3 regions of the Exiguobacterium sp. EA-TM-5 genome follow, and region 2 is predicted to be linked to each of the others. Evidence: predicted binding sites of a transcription regulator. Region 2 holds the regulator's gene; each other region holds the start of a gene.
The links. The regulator Rex, encoded in region 2, represses fermentation and respiration genes when NADH is low (regulators of the CRP and FNR family bind a similar motif). The targets are predictions, from matches to a motif close to TTGTGAAATATTTCACAA.
Positions count from the first base shown of each region.

Region 1: a site for Rex is predicted at 5,329-5,346, ahead of ACV3PA_RS15800 (formate/nitrite transporter family protein). Genes of this name have one in related genera too.
Region 3: a site for Rex is predicted at 2,642-2,659, ahead of adhE (bifunctional acetaldehyde-CoA/alcohol dehydrogenase). Genes of this name have one in related genera too.

Region 1 is NZ_CM132670.1:3,005,700-3,012,596, forward strand. Features, by position in the region: gene ACV3PA_RS15770 (hypothetical protein) at 74-433, opposite strand; gene ACV3PA_RS15775 (GNAT family N-acetyltransferase) at 508-948, opposite strand; gene ACV3PA_RS15780 (GNAT family N-acetyltransferase) at 964-1,479, opposite strand; gene murB (UDP-N-acetylmuramate dehydrogenase) at 1,728-2,639, shown strand; gene ACV3PA_RS15790 (aminopeptidase) at 2,694-3,917, opposite strand; gene ACV3PA_RS15795 (YkvA family protein) at 4,016-4,435, shown strand; gene ACV3PA_RS15800 (formate/nitrite transporter family protein) at 4,472-5,308, opposite strand; gene ACV3PA_RS15805 (hypothetical protein) at 5,492-6,094, opposite strand; gene ACV3PA_RS15810 (YitT family protein) at 6,231-6,897, shown strand, end outside.
Region 2 is NZ_CM132670.1:744,384-751,280, forward strand. Features, by position in the region: gene ACV3PA_RS04000 (flavin reductase family protein) at 1-480, shown strand, start outside; gene ACV3PA_RS04005 (hypothetical protein) at 627-1,049, opposite strand; gene ACV3PA_RS04010 (ATP-binding cassette domain-containing protein) at 1,049-2,950, opposite strand; gene ACV3PA_RS04015 (redox-sensing transcriptional repressor Rex) at 3,118-3,777, shown strand; gene ACV3PA_RS04020 (twin-arginine translocase TatA/TatE family subunit) at 3,777-3,974, shown strand; gene tatC (twin-arginine translocase subunit TatC) at 3,982-4,761, shown strand; tRNA gene ACV3PA_RS04030 (tRNA-Ala) at 4,865-4,940, shown strand; gene ACV3PA_RS04035 (S8 family serine peptidase) at 5,162-6,897, shown strand, end outside.
Region 3 is NZ_CM132670.1:2,344,591-2,351,487, forward strand. Features, by position in the region: gene adhE (bifunctional acetaldehyde-CoA/alcohol dehydrogenase) at 1-2,556, opposite strand, end outside; gene ACV3PA_RS12425 (beta-class carbonic anhydrase) at 2,893-3,444, shown strand; gene ACV3PA_RS12430 (Na+/H+ antiporter family protein) at 3,760-5,079, shown strand; gene ACV3PA_RS12435 (undecaprenyl phosphate transporter UptA) at 5,203-5,796, shown strand; gene ACV3PA_RS12440 (hypothetical protein) at 5,855-6,736, shown strand; gene ACV3PA_RS12445 (amino acid permease) at 6,897-6,897, shown strand, end outside.

The DNA of each region.
Region 1 (6,897 bases), 860 kb from region 2:
GTACGCAATATCCTACCGTCTTGAAAGCAAAAAATGGAGAATCTTCCGTCGTTTCAGGAAGATCCTCCATTTTTTATTTTTTACCGACTTTTAGAGAAGCGTTTCGAAAGACGGCATCTTGTTTCCCTGTCTTTTCAACACTTGTTCCGACAGACCCATGATATTCGATTTCATCTTTTGGTTGAATGAATTCATATGTGATGGCTGGCTCGCCGCGAAGGCGAACGTGAATGATTTGTCGATGTTGCAAAGAAAAGGATGCGCGCACTTCAAGAAAGGAGGAAGCCGATAAATCATGTTGCCGCTCTAGAATCTTCATTATTTCTTGTTCGGAATCACGGTAGTTTCCTTGCAGTTGGGCATACGAAATGCCGACCCCTAAAGACAAGATACCGATTAAACTAAGAGCGCAAATGACCAGCACTTTCTTCATGACTGATCCACCTCCGAGAAAAGTTCATTCTACTTATTCATCGGTTCATTCAACGACGACGTGAAGTCTTTTTTTTAATCCTTTACGTGAAACTGCATATCCACATGAGGAATATCATCTTCTAAATAAGGTTCGGATACAGTTCGGAAACCAAACGATCCGTAAAACCCTTCTAAGTGTGCTTGTGCTTGTAAGTAGATCGCAGATTCTGCTTGTAAATGAATCATTGCTCGTTGCATCATTTGTCTTGCCAATCCAACAGACCGATGAGAACGATGAACGGCTACCCGTCCAATCGCCGTTCCTTTTTTCGAATGCTCATACATCCGAAGGCATCCTACAATTCGATCACTCTCGTCGCGTACAATCAGATGCGTTGCCTGTTGATCTTGATCATCTAATTCCGGATAAGCGCAGTTCTGCTCGACGACAAAGATATCCGTTCGTAGTTTCAAGAGTGCATACAATGTATCTGGTGTCATGTGATGAAAAGACTCGAACGTAAATTCGTACATAAAAACTCTCCTCTTTTAGTGACGATAAAGTCGCGATAATTGTCCTGCATAGATAGTGACAGGTATATCTCTAAAAATCGTATCTTTTTCCCAATTCAACCCATTCGCTCGTGCGACATTTTGGGAAGCATGATTATCAGGATGAATGATGGAGATGATCCGATCATGCCCTCGATTGAATGCCTCCAGCATTAAGTGCTTTGCCGCTTCACGACCATAACCGACTTTCCAATGCTTTGGTTCGAGCCAATAACCGACTTCTAATTCTTCAATTCCATCGACTTCTTGGATGAGTAAACCTGCGAAACCAATCGGCTCGTTCGTTTCCTTTTTAAATAACAGCAAAAATCCAGTTTGTCGTTCGTCCGAATAGCGCTCTAATTGCCGCTCAAACCATTCTCTTGCTTCTTCTTCGCTTAAGGCAACACCACCGTTGATATAGCGCATGACGCGCTCATTTTGGACAAGCGACTTATAAAAATCGAAATCTGCTTCTTCGAATGGTCGCATCCATAAACGTTCACTTTCCATCAAAATCGCCTCCTTTTATACTTCTCTTTTCCCGAGTTCTTTTCGCTTCATTCCTCTTCATGACAATGCTCTACGTATGACATTTTTCATTACTAATCGATGACATTCACTCTCTACTGCTTGCAATTCCCGGCATAAGTCGGTATTTTGGGAACAGTATGTTGAACAATGACTACACGATTAATGTTAAAATATATTTTGAGCGCATGAGCGCTGGATAGGAATTCACGAAAAGGACTGAGACCATAATGACTGAACAAGTAATGACGGGACTATATGAAGGAATTTCAAAAGAGTCCGTACTAATTAATGAGCCTTTGAAAAATCATACGTATACAAAAATGGGTGGAATCGCAGATTTATTTATTATTCCGACCTCTTATGAAGAAACGGCTTTTGTCGTCCGATATGCTTACGAACAAGATATTCCATTGACGTTGCTTGGAAATGGATCGAATCTTGTCGTCCGTGATGGCGGTATTCGTGGTATTGTCCTCTCTTTCGAGAAGTTAACTGACATCTCGGTCGAAGGACATGAACTCGTCGCTCAAAGTGGCGCAGCAATCATCGAAGCTTCTCGTGTGGCTTACGCACACCAACTCAGCGGGCTCGAATTCGCCTGCGGGATTCCAGGAACGATTGGTGGCGCCTTGATTATGAATGCAGGCGCATATGGCGGTGAAGTCAAAGACTGCTTGCATAGTGCGACTGTTTTGACACGACAAGGCGAACTGCTAAATATTTCGCATGATGAACTCGAACTGGGTTACCGGACGAGTTGCTTCTCAAAGAAAGAATACATCGTCCTCGAAGGTCGATTTGCTTTAACAGAAGGTGACCCAGCACTAATCAAGGAAGTCATGGATGATTTAACGCATAAGCGGGAAACAAAACAACCACTCGAGTACCCTTCTTGTGGTAGTGTCTTCAAACGTCCCGAAGGCTATTTTGCAGGTAAATTGATTCAAGATAGTAACTTACAGGGAACGCGTATCGGTGGTGCTGAAGTCTCAAAGAAACACGCTGGTTTCATCGTCAACGTCGAGAATGCATCAGCATCCGACTATATCGCGCTCATTCGTCATGTACAAGAAACCGTTCAAGAAAAATTCGGTATTTTACTTGAGACAGAAGTAAAAATCATCGGTGAAGAAGCGTAATCAATAATCTTATACAAAAGGTGAGTTCCGTATTCGGACTCACCTTTTGTTCGTTTAGATTGACCAGCTTCCGTCACGCATGACGGATTCACGCGTGCCGTCTGCAAGTTCTCCTTCGATCGATAGCTCTGCTGATCCAATCATGAAGTCAACATGAGTCATCGAATCGTTTGCTCCTTGTGCTTCTAGTTCTTCCGCTGAAAGGCTTGGACCATTTTCGAGACACGTCGAGTACGCCCGACCAATTGCCAAGTGGCATGACGCATTTTCATCAAACAGTGTATTGTAGAATAAAATACCCGAGTCTGAAATTGGCGAACGGTGTGGTACGAGCGCAACCTCTCCTAAGTAACGGGCGCCTTCATCAAGTGAAATCAAATCATCAAGTGCTTCTTGTCCTTGTTTTGCTTCTGCTTTGACGATTTTTCCATCTTCGAACCAAAGCGTAAACTCGTCAATCAAGTTCCCGCTGTAACTGAGTGGTTTGGTACTAGAGACGTAACCATTGACGCCTGTCTTTTTCGGTAACGTGAACACTTCTTCTGTCGGTAAATTCGCGATGAAATCCACACCATCTGCATTCGGACCACCGCCACCTAACCAGACATGTCGTTCTGGTAATTCGATCGATAGTTCTGTCCCTGGAGCTGTGTAGTGTAATGTTTTGTATTTCTTCTCTGTCAGGAATTTTGCTTTTGAACGTAGATTATGATCATGATCTGCCCATGCAGCAACTGGATCTGCTTGATCGGCACGTGTTGCCTTTAAAATAGCTGCCCACAGTTCATCGACCGGCTTCTCTGAGTCAGGGAACACTTTTTTCGCCCAGCTTTCAGATGGTGCCGCTACGACGCACCAGCTTACATTGTCACTCATGACGAACTTCCGCCAATTAGCAAGAGCAACACCTGCCGCTTTATTCGCACGTGTGATTCGACTCGAATCAACGCCATTCAATAAATCTGGATCTTCACTAACGACTGATAAGAATGCTGTCTTTTCTTCTGCCAGTTGATCATAACGTGCCTTTAACCAATCCGGGAACGTATCAAACGACTCTTCTGGTGCATTGAAATAACGAATTTTCGTCATCTCATCATCAGACCATTGTACATATACTTGCGTAGCACCTACTTCGTAGGCGACACGCGTGATTTCACGGACAAGTGGCAAATTCTCGATTCCGGCTCGTACCTCGAGTTGTTGTCCTGGTTGTAAATTAATTCCTGTACGTACTGCTAAAGACGCGTACTGTTGTAATTCTGCTTGTGTCGGCATTATGTAATCCCCTTTCTTGTATCTTTATTTTCACGAAATAGTTGCAATTTTGCAAGAAATAAGGCGAAACTAGAAGGAGAATAGAAGGAGGCATCACCATGGAATTCACACCCGGAGATTTTAAATCGGCTTATACGTATTTTCATCGACAGGCACTCGACCTCGTCGGTGATAAAAAAGCACAACAAGAACTGTTAGTTCGAGCAGAAATCGGACTTGCCCACTTGACGCAAGATATTGCGTCTACAGAAAGCTCGGATATCGAACGCGAGGTAGAGCTCGTTCTCTATTTCCAATTAAAACAATTGCTTGAAATGCTTCGTGCTCTGTACCAGAAAAAATTCGAAATGCATACGGAGCAGGAACAATTGTTGTTGACGGCTGTTCTGTACTTCACGTCTCCTGTTGACGCCTTACCGGACGATAACGTCCTCGGGCTCTTCGATGACGCACAAATCGTCGAAACGATTTATGAAGAACTGGCTGCAGATGTCGATCGCTTTCAACATATGGAATAAACGAAAAAAGCAGCTGTCGCGACAGCTGCTTTTTGATTATGCATTTTGCTTCGAAGCAATATGAACAGGTGTCGTTGATTGACGTGATTCATCTACCTCTAGTTTTTCTTTGTTCAGCCACGTATAGATCATTCCCATGAAGACAGCTCCACCGATAATGTTACCAGCTAAAGCTGGCAACAGGTTATGCATCGCTCCGGCAAACGTAATCGTATCCGGATGTGGCACGATTAAAGCAATTGAGAACAATGCCATATTGGCGATGACGTGATCAAATCCGGATGCAAAGAATACTGCGACCAGTACCATCATCATCATAATCTGCGCTAATTCATTCTTCATGTTCTTTGGAATGAAAATCGCTAAACAAACCATCCAGTTACAGAAAATAGCTCGTGTAAATATTTCCCACGTCGAATGGTGAATTTTTGTTTCCGATACAGCAAACAACCAATTGTTCATCCCAAGTTCTTGTATGATTCCTGTTTGAGAAAAGAGTAGCGCGAACGCTAGCCCTCCGAGTCCATTTCCGATTAGACAAATTAACCAAACCTTCATCGTATCCATCTTCGTCGTATAGCCTCGCATCGTTGCCGTTGTGAAATACATCGTATTCCCTGTAAACAGTTCTGCCCCACCATAAACGATTAAGACCAGTGCCACTCCGAATGTTAGTCCACCGACAAGTGTCGCAACAGGTGACTCCGCCATATATAGACCGTTAATTGCCTTTAAGGTAAAAATGATTGCAAACCCAATGAAAATACCTGCTAGCATAGCACGAACTAAGTACTCGAGAGGACGCACTTGTAACATACGCGTCGACTTGACTGCTTTATTCCGTAATCCTTCTAATGCTTCTACCTCGTTCATCGTAGAAACCTCTCTTTCTTTTGTTCAACATTTCACAATGTCTGTTCATTTATTATCATACTTCCATCTTAAAAGATGTTCAAGCGTTGAATAGACCTGTTTTATTGTTTTCATAAAAGAACGAGATGTAAACGATATCATTGTGTCGAGATTGTGAAAAATGCCTTTTCTTGTTTTATACAACTAATTATTTCGAATCGAAAGTCCTGATACGAACTGTTCGAAAAAGGTTTGTCGTCTTGATACATCCAGGACATACCTATCGATAACGACACGGTTGAATCGACTCGAAGATGAAGTGGCCCGTTCGATATCAGTTGGCGTATAAGCATCAAATGCTTTCCGGTCTATTTTAAAATCAGCACGTGAATAGGGATCGGTGTAGTGAATTTCAAGATTAGTCAAGTCAGGAATCGTTGAGAATAATACGAGTGTATGATGCATGAGGACTTTTGATAAACGAGCGTTTAAAAAATCCTGATTCACTTGTAATGTACCAGTGTCCGTCCCAATCCACGCACGCCGCTCTTTTCCAGTGACGTCATAGGCAAGCCGTAACGATTCTCCTTCAACATCTACCTGTTCTAATTCCGATGAAAACGGGAGTTGTTCGGCTAACTGACGAATCGCTACCGTATTCATCATCGAAGCACCGACTTGTCTTGCTACGATATCACCATCATGCCAAATAGACGTTCGATTTTCTTCATCTGGTTGTTGAAAAATACGAATGCCTATCAGTATCCCTAAACAGATACATCCAATAATCAAGAACGTTTTTTTCATTTTCATCACCTTCCTAAAAAAACTTACCCTTTTTCATCTTTTTTCATAAGAAGGGTTGAAATTTTATGCATATGGGCGTACTCTTGCAGGCAGATACTCACAGAAGGAGGAGCATGAGGTCACTCATCATATTGCCATGACTACTACGACACACCCACAGAAAAAGAGAGTTGAAAAAATCAGTTTTTTAATCATTGGTACATTACTTTATTCCCTTTACATCAGTTTACTACTATCTCCAAATGATATCGGATCCGGTGGTATCATGGGGATTACGCTCGTTGTGCAAGAGCTCTTCCATACCCCAATCGGCTTAACACAGTTGCTCTTAAACATCCCACTCTTCATTTTAGGTTTCCGTTTTCTACGTAAGCGATTCATGTTCTTATCTGGCGTTATCGTCATTGCTTCTTCTTTTTTAATCGACTGGATTCCAACTCAAATCGTTCCAGAATCTTTAAATGATCCGCTTGTCGCTTCCATCTTTGCCGGTCTAGTCTCCGGTCTTGCAATGGCATTGATTTTCTTCGGTGGCGCGTCTACCGGCGGGCTCGATATTCTTGGAAAGTTTTTCTTCGCTCGTTTTCATAACTGGCCACTTCCTCGTATATTTCTAATGCAAGATCTTGTCATCTACATTCTTGTCTGGTGGGTCTTCGATTTGAAACACGTTATGTACGCTCTCATCATGAGCTTTGTTCGCGCTAAAGCCCTTCAAACGGTCTATAGTTTTTATTCTGCTTCTAAGCAATGTATCATTATTTGTGAGAAAGCAGATGAAATCAACGAAGTCATTACAAAAG
Region 2 (6,897 bases):
AATGCCGCACCATTTTCCTTCTTTACCGTCGCATCGAGCAGTCCACCACAACTCGTAATCGCCGTACAACGGACGGATCAAGGACAGAAAGATACGGCCCGTAACATTTTGGCGAAACAAAGCTACGTCATCCACATCGTCAGCGAAGAGATCGTCGATGCGGTCAATGAAACAGCTGCACCACTGGCTTACGGTGAAAGTGAGCTGAAGCGGACGGATTTAACACTCGTTGATAGCGACGCGATCGAAGTACCAGGAATCGCGGAAGCAAAAATTCGGTTCGAGATGCGCTTGACGCAACACGTCGAGCTAGAAGGTGCCGATCTTTTGATTGGTGAAGTACTGCGCTATCACGTCGCGGATGAACTCGTCGAGTCGTTCCGGATCGATGCGGCAGGATTAAAAGCTGTCGCGCGTTTAGCAGGGAACGATTATGCGACGATCGGGAAGACGTTTACGATTGCCCGACCGACAAAATGATAGAAGCATGAATACCTGATACATTGTACGACCCATCTTGAAGACGAAGGTTTCGATTCCAACAAAAAGGAGTTGAGATACCGGTTTATCTCCCGGAATCTCAACTCCTTTTTCTCATATCGTTCATCTAATTAGTTGGTCGGACTTCAAGGTTGCGGATCGATTTCATTTGAAGAAGTCTCTAGTCCGTGGCGTTTACTGTATTGGTAGCCATCGAGCAAATAAAAGACAATGGCCAGTGCCCAAATGCCGACACAGCTGATCAAGAAAGCGATGATCGGTGAGACACTCCCATAATACGATAAGATCAACGGATCATTAAGTTCAACGAATAGCTGTGTCGTCAGGAGCGTACAACAAAGTCCGGAGAGCAGACTGACGAGAAGACCGCTCCATGTCTGGATGACGAGTCCGATCATGCAGGAAATCAAGAGGAACAAAGGAAGTGCAGCATTAAAGGCATCTGGTCGGATAAAGACGGACACATAATCTGCATACAAAGGGACGAAATAAAGAACACCGGATAGTAATCCTAAAATGAGATTGATGAAAAAGCTTTTCGTTCGCATCAGTGTTGATTCTCCCATCGTTCCATCAATTCGAGCAAATCGATATCAATCTGATCACGTTCTGCTGAAAGCGCCGTCGCTTTCGGAATATCATTGAAGACTTCCGGCTCGCACAGCAACTGTTCAATTTCCGCCGAACGTTGTTCAAGCTGCTCGATGTCTTGTTCAATTTGTTCGATTTGCTGACGGCGTTTCTTTTCTTCCTTTTGTGCTTCTTTATCGATCGTCTTCGATGCTATGACTTTTGCCGCTTTTGCTTCCTCGGCTTCGAGGCGAGCGATTTCTTCTTGTTCCGCCTTCTTCTCCGTGTAGTACGAATAATCGCCGAGGTACTCTGTCACACCAGCCTCACTCATCTCGATAACGCGTGTCGCGATCCGGTCGATGAAGTAACGGTCGTGGGAGACGAATAGTAGCGTCCCTTCATAGTCGACGAGTGCATTTTCAAGAACCATCTTCGAATCAAGATCCAAGTGGTTCGTCGGCTCATCGAGGACGAGGACGTTCGTCTTGCGTAATTTCAGTTTTGCGAGCGCGAGACGTCCACGTTCTCCACCTGATAACTCATGGACGATTTTGAAGACGTCGTCACCGCTAAACAAGAATTGTCCAAGGACAGAACGAACTTCTTGTTCGCGCATCAGTGGCCATTCGTTCCAAATCTCATCGATGACACGATTTCGGTCATTGAGTTCTGCTTGCTCTTGATCGTAATATCCGATCGAGACGCCGGTTCCGAAACGGAAATCACCGAAGAGGGGACGTAAGCGACCGACGAGGACTTTTAAGAGCGTCGACTTCCCGATTCCGTTCGGACCAACGAGTGCGAGCGATTCGCCACGTTGCAAACGGAACGTGATATCTTTTGAGACAGCTTCTTCATAACCAATCGCCAGTTGATTGACTTGCAGGACGTCGTTACCGCTTTGTTTTTCAATCGGGAAGGAGAGGACCGTACTACGCTCATCCCCATCCGGTCGATCGAGCCGATCAACTTTCTCGAGTCGTTTTCGAACGCTTTGCGCACGTTTTGTCGTCGTCGCCCTGGCGATATTTCGTTGAATGAAGTCCTGCATCTTCGCGAGCTCTTCTTGTTGCTGTTCGAACTGTTTCATTTCTTGATCGTACAATGCCGCTTTTTGTTCCAAGTACTTCGTATAGTTCCCCGTGAACTTACGACAGACATTGCGGGAGAGCTCATAGACGACATTGACGACTTGGTCGAGGAAGTACCGGTCGTGCGAGACGATCAGGACGGCACCACGATAACCACCGAGATAACTTTCGAGCCAAGCAAGCGTATCGATATCGAGGTGATTGGTCGGCTCATCGAGAATGAGGAGTTCTGGTGCTTGCAAGAGCATCTTCGCTAAAGCGAGCCGTGTCCGTTGACCACCAGATAACGTCTGGATCCGGCGTGAGTAATCGTCGGGATAAAAGCGCATTCCGTGCAAGACAGAGCGAATATTCGCTTCGAACTGATAACCACCAGCTTCTGAGAAGTCGTGCTGTGCTTGATCGTACGTCTTCAAGAGACGATCGTAAGCGACAGGGTCGTTCAAGATATGTTCCATCCCCATTTCGATTTCCATCCGGCGTAGTGTCCGTTCTTGTTCTTGTAAATGTTCAAAGACGGTCAGCATCTCGTTCCAAATCGATTCATTCGATTCAAGACCACTGTCTTGCGCGAGATAACCGATTTTGACGTCCTTGCCCTTCATGATGTCGCCCGAGTCGTGACTCAGTTCGCCAGCGATGATTTTGAGCAAGGTCGATTTTCCGGCACCGTTTCGCCCGACAAGCGCAATTCGGTCACGTTCTTGTACTTCTAGTTTGATATTTTCTAAAATCGGCTCGACGCCGAATGATTTCGAGAGTTGGTTGACTTGTAAGAGTATCATTTCCATCCATCCTTCCACCCTTTAGTCTATCACGAACAAAAGCACGAGGTCGTGCGGAATATATTATTTGTGACTCTATGTGAAGTGGTTTACAATCAAGAAGAGTAGAAAGCTTTTTGCAAAGATTTGGGTGCCACGTTGGATGTGGCCGAAGGGGGAACTGCAGGATGAATGGACCAGACACAAAAATTCCACAAGCGACAGCAAAACGGTTGCCGCTATATTATCGCTTCATCCAAAGTTTATACAATTCAGGTAAGCTCCGCGTCTCTTCTGCTGAGTTAAGCGAGGCGGTGAAGGTTGATTCAGCAACGATTCGTCGCGATTTTTCCTACTTTGGGGCACTAGGGAAAAAGGGGTATGGATATAACGTTCAACATCTCTTAACGTTTTTCCGGAAAACCTTGAATCAAGATGAGGTGACGAATGTTGCCTTAATCGGGGTCGGTCATCTCGGAACAGCGTTTGCAAATTATAACTTTTTAAAGAATAATAGTACTCGGATAGTCGTTGCGTTTGATGCGGACGAAGAGAAGGTCGGAACAACGACGCATGACGTTCCAATCTATCATGTTTCGGACATGAAAGAACAAATCGAAGCGAATCAGGTCGATGTTGCCATCTTGACGGTTCCATCGCAGTTCGCACAGTCAGTAGCGGATGAGTTAGTCGAGTATGGTGTGACAGGTATTCTGAACTTTACGCCTGCACGGTTGAACGTGCCAGCGAGCGTCCGGGTCCATCACATCGATTTATCGATCGAGTTGCAGTCGTTAGTTTATTTCATGAAGCATTATTCGCAATCAGCTGAAGGAGTGAAATCATAATGGAAAACCTTATCCCGCTCACATTAGGTATCGGACCTGCGAGCATCGGATTAATCGCAGTCGTCGCGTTGATCATCTTCGGACCGAAGAAGTTACCAGAATTCGGACGTGCTGCTGGTCAGACATTGAAAGAGTTCAAGAATGCCACGAACGGTATCATGGACGACGATAAAAAGGACGAACCGAAAGAGAAGTGATTGAATCATGACGGTTGATCAAGAGCAAAGCATGACGTCGCACCTTGACGAACTCCGGAAACGGATCGTCTGGTCGCTTATCATCGTCGTCGTCCTGTTCGCTGTCGCATTTCCGCTCGTCCGACCGCTCGTTCGTTTTCTACAAGCGGACTTAAAAGAGCTCGGCATCGGTTTGAATGCCTTCAACGTCGCCGATCCTTTAATGTTGTATTTGAATCTAGCGTTCATCATCGCGTTGATTTTAGCGTCACCGTTCTGGATGTATCAACTCTGGGCATTCGTCCGACCAGGACTTTATGACAAGGAGCAAAAAGCGACACTGACGTATATTCCAGTCATCTTCTTTCTGTTTTTGGCTGGCGTAGCCTTCTCGTATTTCTGGTTGCTGCCCTTCTTGCTTGAAGTCTCAACGGATCTCGGGAAAGAGTTAGGGATCGAACAAGTCATCGGGGTTGAAAACTACTTCAGTTTCTTGATCCGGCTGACAATGCCATTCGGTCTTCTTTTCCAATTGCCGGTCGTGACAATGTTCCTGACACGTCTTGGTCTCGTGACGCCATATTTCATGCGAAAGAATCGGAAATATGCGTATTTTGCGCTGTTCGTCGTTGCAGCATTGATTGCACCGCCGGACGTGACGTCACACTTGATGATCTCGGTTCCATTGTTCGTTCTCTATGAGATCAGCATCTTGATTTCTGCGCGAACGTACAAAAAGGTCTTGATCCTCGAGCAACAGGCAGAGCTTGAACGACAGGCGGATTTGATGCGTGAACTGAATAAATGAATCGTGAATTCCTCCGACGATTTTGGGAGGAATTCTTTTTTATGAAAGCGTTATTTTTATATTGATAAAGCAGTTAGTGATGCGTATACTAAAGATAATTCATGGGGGCTTAGCTCAGCTGGGAGAGCGTTTGGCTGGCAGCCAAAAGGTCGTCGGTTCGATCCCGATAGTCTCCACCAAATTCGTACACTTCAAACTCTTGAGGATTCAAGAGTTTTTTTGTTGCTCTCGAAATATGGAAATGAAATATAACATGACAATAAAAACAAATAATTATATAAAACAGACAAAACTGAATTGTTTATTTCCATCTATTTCATTAAACTAAATATACAGAATTTTCGTTTAACTGTTTTGTGAGTAGTACTATTATGGTTTTTCAGAAAAGGGGAAAAGAAGCATGAAGAAGAAGATTGCGCTTATGGCAGCCGTCTTGATGACGTCTTCCAACTTAGTCAGTGCTCAAGGAGCACTGTCTTCGCAAGACAAGGCAAGCGGTCAAAAACCTCAAGCCCTCTCACTAAAGAAAACAGGACAGGAGAAGGTGTATAAGCAGTCCGATAAGGTTCGTGTCGTCATCGAGATGGAGCAGAAGCCAGCCATTCAAATCGCACAGGCACAAAACAAGCGGTATAGCACATTGAGCAATGCCGAAAAAGAGTCGATTAAGGATCGTCTTGTTACCGTTCAGAAGTCAGTCAAGTCTGCCATCGCGAAACAAGCGATTCCGGTGACGTATAAAGAAAGCTTCACGACTGTTTTGAATGGATTTAGTGGAGAAGTAAAGTTCGGGGATATTCAAGATATTAAAAAGTTAGACGGGGTCAAGGATGTACATATTGCGCACGAATATGCGCGCCCGAAAGTCGATAAAGGCGCAAAACCAGACATGTTATACAGCAAAGATATGGTTAATGCAAAGGAAACATGGCAGGACTACGGCTTCAAAGGGGAAGGGACGATCGTAGCTGTCATCGATACGGGGATTGATCCGTCGCATAAAGATATGGTCTTGAGCCCGGAGACGAATGTGGATTTGACATCTTCTAAAGTCGAAAGTGCCAAAGAAACAAAAGGACTAAAGGGAAAGTATTTTACGGAAAAAGTACCGTACGGCTATAACTACGCTGATCACGATAGTGAAATCCGTGATTTAGGGGCAGGCGCATCGATGCATGGGATGCACGTTGCGGGTACGGTCGGAGCAAACGGGGATGAAGCAAACGGTGGTATCAAGGGGGTTGCTCCTGAGACACAATTGCTAGCAATGAAGGTATTCGGAAACGACCCAGGAATGCCATCTACATTTAGCGATATCTACATCAAAGCAATCGATGATGCGATTGCCCTCGGTGCGGATGTCATCAACATGAGTCTCGGATCGACGGCATCGTTCGTCAATGCGGATGATCCGGAACAACGCGCAATCGTCAACGCGATGAACAACGGGATTTTATGCGCGATCTCTGCCGGGAACTCGGCATTTACAGGACATGGTGCAGGCAATCCGTATACAGCGAATCCTGACATCGGTGTCGTAGGATCTCCAGGGCTGATCAGCCAAGCGTTACAAGTCGCATCGCTAGAGAATACGAAATTGACGCTTGAAGGCATGGCACTGACGATCGACGGACAGGATGCTGGTTACTTGGCGTATCAAAAGCAGGACTCGCCGAATCCGATTAAGGTGTTCAACAAGGAGAAGCAAGACGTCATCTATGTCGGTGATGGTCAAGCATCGAACTACGAAGGAAAAGATGTCAAAGGCAAAGTCGTCTTTGTCGTGCGTAATGGCAGCTTTAACTACGGTATGATCCAAGCAGAAGCGGAGAAGCAAGGGGCAGCTGGGGTCATCGTTCGTGGACGAGTTGATCACGGGGATTATGTCAGTATGGCACTCAACAATCCGACGATTCCGATGGTGACGCTCAGTATCGCGGACGGGAACGATCTTGAAGCAAAAGCAAAAGCAGGGAAAGCGATTGCTGTGACGTTCGATGGAAAAGCAGTCTCAGCAGATAACCCAGTAGCGGGCGAGATGTCTGATTTCACATCATGGGGTGTGACACCGAACCTTGATTTCAAGCCAGAAATCACGGCACCAGGTGGGAAAATCTACTCGACACTTAACGATAA
Region 3 (6,897 bases), 1.5 Mb from region 2:
TTCAGTGACAAGCGGCATCTTCGGATTCGCTGTCGTACATTGATCCTCGAAAGCATCGACTGCCATCTTATCAAGTTTTGCCTCGAAGTCTGCTTTTTGAATACCTTGTGCCTTAAATGACATCTTAATGTTGAGGCGTTGTCCAAGATCGGCAACTGCTTGAATGAGTGACTCGACCCCTTGTTCCGTCGTTGTTGCCGGAAGACCGAGGTAGCGAGCGATGTCCGCATACCGTTCATCGGCAACGAATGATTCGTATTTCGGGAATGCTGCTAGTTTCGTTGGGCGTGACGCGTTATAGCGAATGACGTGTGGCATCAGGATCGCGTTCGTCCGTCCGTGTGGTGTATGGAACTCCCCACCGATTTTGTGTGCGATTGAGTGGTTGATTCCAAGGAACGCGTTCGCGAATGCCATCCCTGCCATCGTTGACGCATTGTGCACTTTTTCGCGTGCTTCGGCGTCGGATCCGTTAGCATATGCTCGTGGCAAGTACTCGAAGATCATCTTGATTGCTTTCAGTGCTAATCCATCCGTGTAGTCGTTCGCAAGAACCGAGACGTATGCTTCTGTTGCATGCGTCAAGACATCCATTCCGGTATCAGCTGTAATTGAAGCAGGTACCGTCATGACGAATTCTGGATCAACGATTGCGACGTCTGGTGTCAACGCATAGTCAGCAATCGGGTATTTGACGTTTTTCTCTTTATCCGTGATGACGGTGAACGGTGTCACTTCTGAACCCGTACCAGACGTCGTAGGAATCGCGACGAACTTCGCTTGACGACCGAGTGTCGGGAATTTATAGGCACGCTTACGAATATCAAGGAATTTTTGACGTAAGTTTGAAAACGTTTCGTTCGGTTGTTCGTAGAAGAGCCACATTCCTTTTGCAGCATCCATCGCTGATCCACCACCGAGGGCGATGATCAAGTCTGGTTTGAAGTCACGCATCGCTTGAGCACCCGTCTGAACGGTCGTTACGGATGGATCCGGTTCGACTTGGTCGAAGATCCGGTAATTGACGGACTGCGGCAAGTTTTGAATCACTTTATCGGCATATCCGAATTGCACCATCGTCGGATCAGTGACGATCATGACGCGTGAGACGTCAGTCATCGACCGGAGGTACTGGACGGAGTTCTTTTCGAAGTAGATTTTTTCAGGAACTTTGAACCATTGCATGTTCACGCGTCGTTTCGCCACCTTCTTGACGTTGAGTAAGTGTTTCGCCGTTACGTTCTCAGAAACAGAGTTTTTACCGTATGATCCGCAACCAAGTGTCAGTGATGGTGTCAACTCGTTGTAAAGATCACCAATCCCACCATGAGCAGATGGACTGTTGACGAGGATCCGGCAGGCTTTCATCCGGAGTCCGAACGCTGTCATCAAATCATCGTTCGTCGTATGAATGACGGCTGTATGCCCGAGACCACCGATTTCAAGCATCTGTTCGGCAATCGTGAACGCATCTTCGGTTGATGCGACGAGGTACGCACCGAGGACGGGACTGAGTTTTTCATGAGATAGTGGTTCTGCAGCACCAACATGTTCAAGTTCTGCGACGAGCATGACCGTCGTTTCCGGAACGTTGATGCCCGCTTTCTCTGCAATCCATGTCGCTGGTTTACCGACGATGTCCGCGTTGACGGCACACGTATCGGTTTTGATGACGAGTGCTTCAAGGCGTTGTTTTTCTTCCGGTGTACAGAAGTAACAACCGAGTGCTTCCATTTCCGCACGGACCGTCGCATAAATCTCTTGGTCGACAATAACGGCTTGTTCAGAGGCACAAATCATTCCGTTATCAAACGTTTTTGAGAGAACGAGATCGCTGACTGCCCGTTTAACTTTCGCAGATTGTTCGATGTAGCACGGAACGTTCCCTGGTCCAACACCGAGTGCCGGTTTCCCCGTTGAGTACGCTGATTTGACCATTCCTGCTCCACCTGTCGCAAGGACCATCGCGATTTTTTCATGGTTCATCAAGACTTTCGTTGCTTCAAGTGATGGTTCTTCGACCCATTGAATACAGTCTTTAGGTGCGCCTGCTTTGATGGCTGCATCGCGGAGTGTTTTCGCTGCTTCAACGGAACACCGTTGTGCTGATGGATGGAACGCGAAGACGATCGGATTGCGTGTCTTAATCGCAATCAATGCTTTGAACATCGTTGTTGACGTTGGGTTCGTGACTGGTGTGACACCACAGACGACACCGACTGGTTCAGCAATGTATGTGATACCATTTTGAACATCTTCTTCTAGAATCCCGACTGTTTTTTCATGTCGTAGACTGTTATAAATGTATTCTGTCGCGAACATGTTTTTAATCATTTTATCTTCAAAGACACCGCGTCCTGTCTCTTCGGTTGCGAGACGCGCAAGCTCAACGTGCCGTTCTAGTCCGGCAAGTGCCATATCCCGAACGATCGTATCGATTGTTTCTTGATCGAATGTCATTAATTCCTGTAACGCAAGTTGTCCTTTTTCAACAATTTGTCCAACTGCTTGTTCGACCGGTGTTGCCGTCGATTTTGTTTTTTCTTTCACAGCCATGAGTGGTTTCCTCCCTGTCGTGGAACGAATCTGAGTTTGATTTGCCAACCATTATGTTAGGAATGCCAAGCTGTTTTTCAATAGTTTGTGCTTTCCTTCACAAATCAATCATAACCCCTTTTTCCTGTTTTGTGCATGACCATCCTGTGAATTCCCTCACACCATTGATAGCGTTTACATCTATTGTCCGGTCTACTTTTCTGTCATTCCGTTCTAGACACGACAAACTGTGCGATTTATCACACCTCGCATTTTCCTGACTTGATAGCCGTTTCGTCATCTTGTATTCTGATATGGGGTACATATTAAGAGCTACCACTAAAGGAGGACACTTGAATGTCAGTCGTACAGGAAATGCTAGCCTTCAATGAGCGATTCGTCGCCGAAAAACAGTATGAGCAATTCGTCTCGGATAAGTTCCCGGACAAAAAAGTCGTCATCTTAACTTGCATGGATGCCCGTTTGACGGAGCTTCTTCCACACGCACTCGGTTTAAAAAACGGGGATGCGAAGATTATCAAAAATGCCGGCGCTATCCTATCGCATCCATTCGGTTCCGTCATGCGCTCGATTCTCGTCGCGTTGTATGCACTTGGTGCTGAAGAAGTCGTCGTCATCGGTCACCACGACTGTGGTATGAGCACGATTGATCCCAAACACATGATCAGCGAGATGAAGGGTCGAGGTATCGACCAGCAGATTCTTCACACGCTTGAAGTATCAGGTGTTGATTTGAATCAATGGTTGCGTGGCTTCACGTCAGTTCAAGAAAGCGTCGCCCATTCGGTCAGCCTCGTGAAGAACCATCCATTACTGCCACCTGGTACGAACGTCCACGGACTCGTCATCGATCCAGGTACCGGTAAACTCGACGTCGTCGATTGCTAAGCACTTTCTTATAGAAGAAACGCAAACAAATTTCAGTATTTTCTTAGGTCTCAGCCTGATAACAACGTGTCATTTTTCTCTAAACGGAGAAGGATGGCACGTTTTTTCTTAAACGTAAATGTCATTGATCAAAATGCTTCTCGCTTCGTGCTTCCGGGTATTAAAAAATGTGACGCCCTATAAAAAGCTAGAAAGCACATCGAGAAGCTCTTTATTGCGAGGTCAGACTTTTACTCTTGACAGCATTCCAACATGGCTGTAAGATACTTTAGTATAGTACAGTGATAACAAAAGAAAGTGTGGTTTTACTGAATGATAAACGCCGTATTGTTTGCCGTCTTTTTACTATTTATTTTAGCGATCTTCCGCGTCCACATCGTGCTCGCGATGGTCATCAGTGCGTTTGCCGGCGGTCTCGTCGGTGGTCTTGATTTAACAAAAACAACCGAAGCGTTTGCTGGTGGTCTTGGTGACGGGGCAGAAATTGCCCTTAGCTACGCGTTGCTCGGGGCTTTCGCCGTTGCTCTCTCGAAAACGGGTTTACCGGATGCTCTCGCGCACGCATTGATTGCGCGTTCACGTGGTAACGCAAGTGCCGCTTCCGTCAAAAAATTAAAAGGATTCATCTTGTTCGCGATTCTATTAATCGCAATCAGTTCACAAAACGTCTTACCGATCCACATCGCGTTTATTCCAATCATCATTCCGCCGCTTCTTGGTCTCTTCAATCAGTTGAAGATGGATCGTCGTCGGATTGCAATCATCATGACATTTGGTCTTGTAACACCGTACATGTTCTTACCAGTTGGATTCGGAGACATTTATCTTAACCAGATTCTACTGAAGAACCTGAAGGCAAATGGTCTCGATACAACAGGAGCATCCGTCATCGAGGCGATGGCGATTCCAGCACTCGGTATGGTCGTCGGTCTCTTGATCGGATTGTATTCGTACCGCAAAGAACGGACGTATGAGATGCGTGACATCGCCCCGGACGATTATGAAATTCCGGTCATCACGAAAACAAAACTTGTATTAAGTGGGATCGTCGTCATCGCGACGTTGATCGTCCAATTGCAAACGGAGTCGATGATTCTCGCTGCAACGACCGGACTCATCCTCTTCTTGCTGCTTCGTCTCGTTCGCTTCAGTGAAGCTGATGACGTCATTACACGCGGTATGCGGATGATGTCATTCATCGGATTCGTCATGATTTCAGCGAACGGTTTCTCAAACGTCTTGCGTAAGACAGGCGATATCGAACCGCTCGTCGAAAACTCGAAAGCGTTGATGGGCGATTCACAACTTGTTGCTGCCTTCATCATGCTCTTGATCGGTCTTCTCGTCACGATGGGGATCGGATCAAGTTTCTCAACGGTTCCAATCATTGCAGCCATCTTCGTTCCGCTCTGTATCCAGTACGGATTCAGCTTAGAAGCGACGATCGCCATCATCGGTACGTCCGGCGCACTCGGTGACGCAGGTAGTCCAGCATCTGACTCGACACTCGGACCGACCAGTGGTCTAAATGCCGATGGTCAGCATGATCACATGCGAGAAACGGTCATTCCGACGTTCCTTCACTACAACATTCCATTGCTCATCTTCGGTACGATCGCTGCGGTCGTATTATAAAAACAAGACGGGTTCGCTGGCATAGCGAATCCGTCTTTTGAATTGTCTCCGTTTTTTTCCTTTTCATTTTATCTTCAGTTCTCTAAAATAAAGGAATGAACTGATACAAAGGAGTTGTCTTACGTGTTATCCCAAGTCGTCAACCAAATTTTACTTTCGCTTGCCGATCTCGGATATTTCGGCATCGCCCTCGGGTTGATGATTGAAATCATACCGAGTGAAATCGTCCTCTCTTACGGTGGATTCATGATCTCCCAAGGAACGATTGGCTGGCCGCTCGCCATCGTCGCCGCCGTCATTGGTGGATTATTCTCGCAATTATTCTTATACTGGTTCGCGCGCTACGGTGGTCGTCCCCTGATCCTGAAATACGGAAAGTATGTTTTGATCTCAGAGCATCACTTGGATTTAGCCGAGCGTTGGTTCTTGAAATACGGACAGGGCGTCATCTTTGGTGCTCGTTTCATTCCCGTCGTCCGCCATGCCATTTCGATTCCGGCTGGTCTTGCGAAGATGGACCAAACAAAGTTTTCTCTCTATACAGTCCTCGCGATCATTCCATGGTCAATCCTATTCTTATATCTCGGGGAAACTCTCGGGACGAACTGGCGCTCGATCAAGGAAGTCGCAGCACCTTACACGAACGGCGTGTTGATTGCCGCTGTCGTCTTAATCATCATTTATGTCATCTTCAAGCGCCGTCAACGAACGGTCTGAACAACTAGCAGTCTGTCTTACGACGGACTGTTTTTTTAAACAAACAGGAGGTCCTGCCATGCTCACATCCCCACTTGCTCATTTTCCGTTACGTCGATTGACTGCATCCTACCGAAACGGCAGTCCAGTCGCGACAGGAATCAGTGTCGACGGTCATATCCTATTCGTTGAAGAGACGATGGATGAAGCCCGTGGTCGAACCGTTTTATCCATCCATCAATTAAAGGACGAATGGCGGAAGACGACGATCGTCGCTCAATCAGAGACTGATTTTTCATTCGTCGATCGTTTTCCGGATGGTCGCCTACTGCTCGTCGCCTCGCGATGTGATGACGACATCGATGGCTCATGGATGCCAAACGCGTTCATTTATGATGTCCAAGGTCACTTGCTCGATAGCTATTGTCTCGACGATGGGATTCAGAGCGTCCAAATCGATGAACAAGGTCAGATTTGGGTCAGTTATTTTGATGAGGGAGTTTATGCCGATGCGATGACGAGTTCGAACGGAGCATTTGGTCTTGTTGCCTTTAACGATCGAGGACAGATCCAGTACAAGAATCGTCAATATCCAATCGATGACTGCTATGCATTGAATGTCTGTTCTTCTAAAGAAGTTTGGTTTTTCTATTATTCCGACTTCCGGTTTGTTCGCATTGGTCAGGACGATTTAGTCTGTGAGGCACCAACAATTGCGTTCTCGCAGTTTGCTCGTCATGATACGTATCTCCTTGCTGCCGATCACGATGATGTCCAGTTACTTCAACAAAAAGGAACGGTCTTTCAGCCAATCCGCTCGATTCGCTTCATGACAGAACAAGGTGAAACCCTGTCAGGTGAACTTACAATGCGACATGATTTGATTGTTTTATCGACACCAAATCAGTTATATTTCGGTAAGCTCGATCGACACCTCTCCGCTTTACTTGCCAACAAATGAAAGCTGTTACATGTTTGTTTCATAAATTTCTGATTTTTGAAACATCTATTTCAAATTTTCAAAAAGACTAGCCGAGTCCTATCCGAGGATAGTATACTCAGCGTTATAGTTATTCGGGCAAGTTGTCTGAACATTATGACGTCACAGTTTTTTGGGGGAAA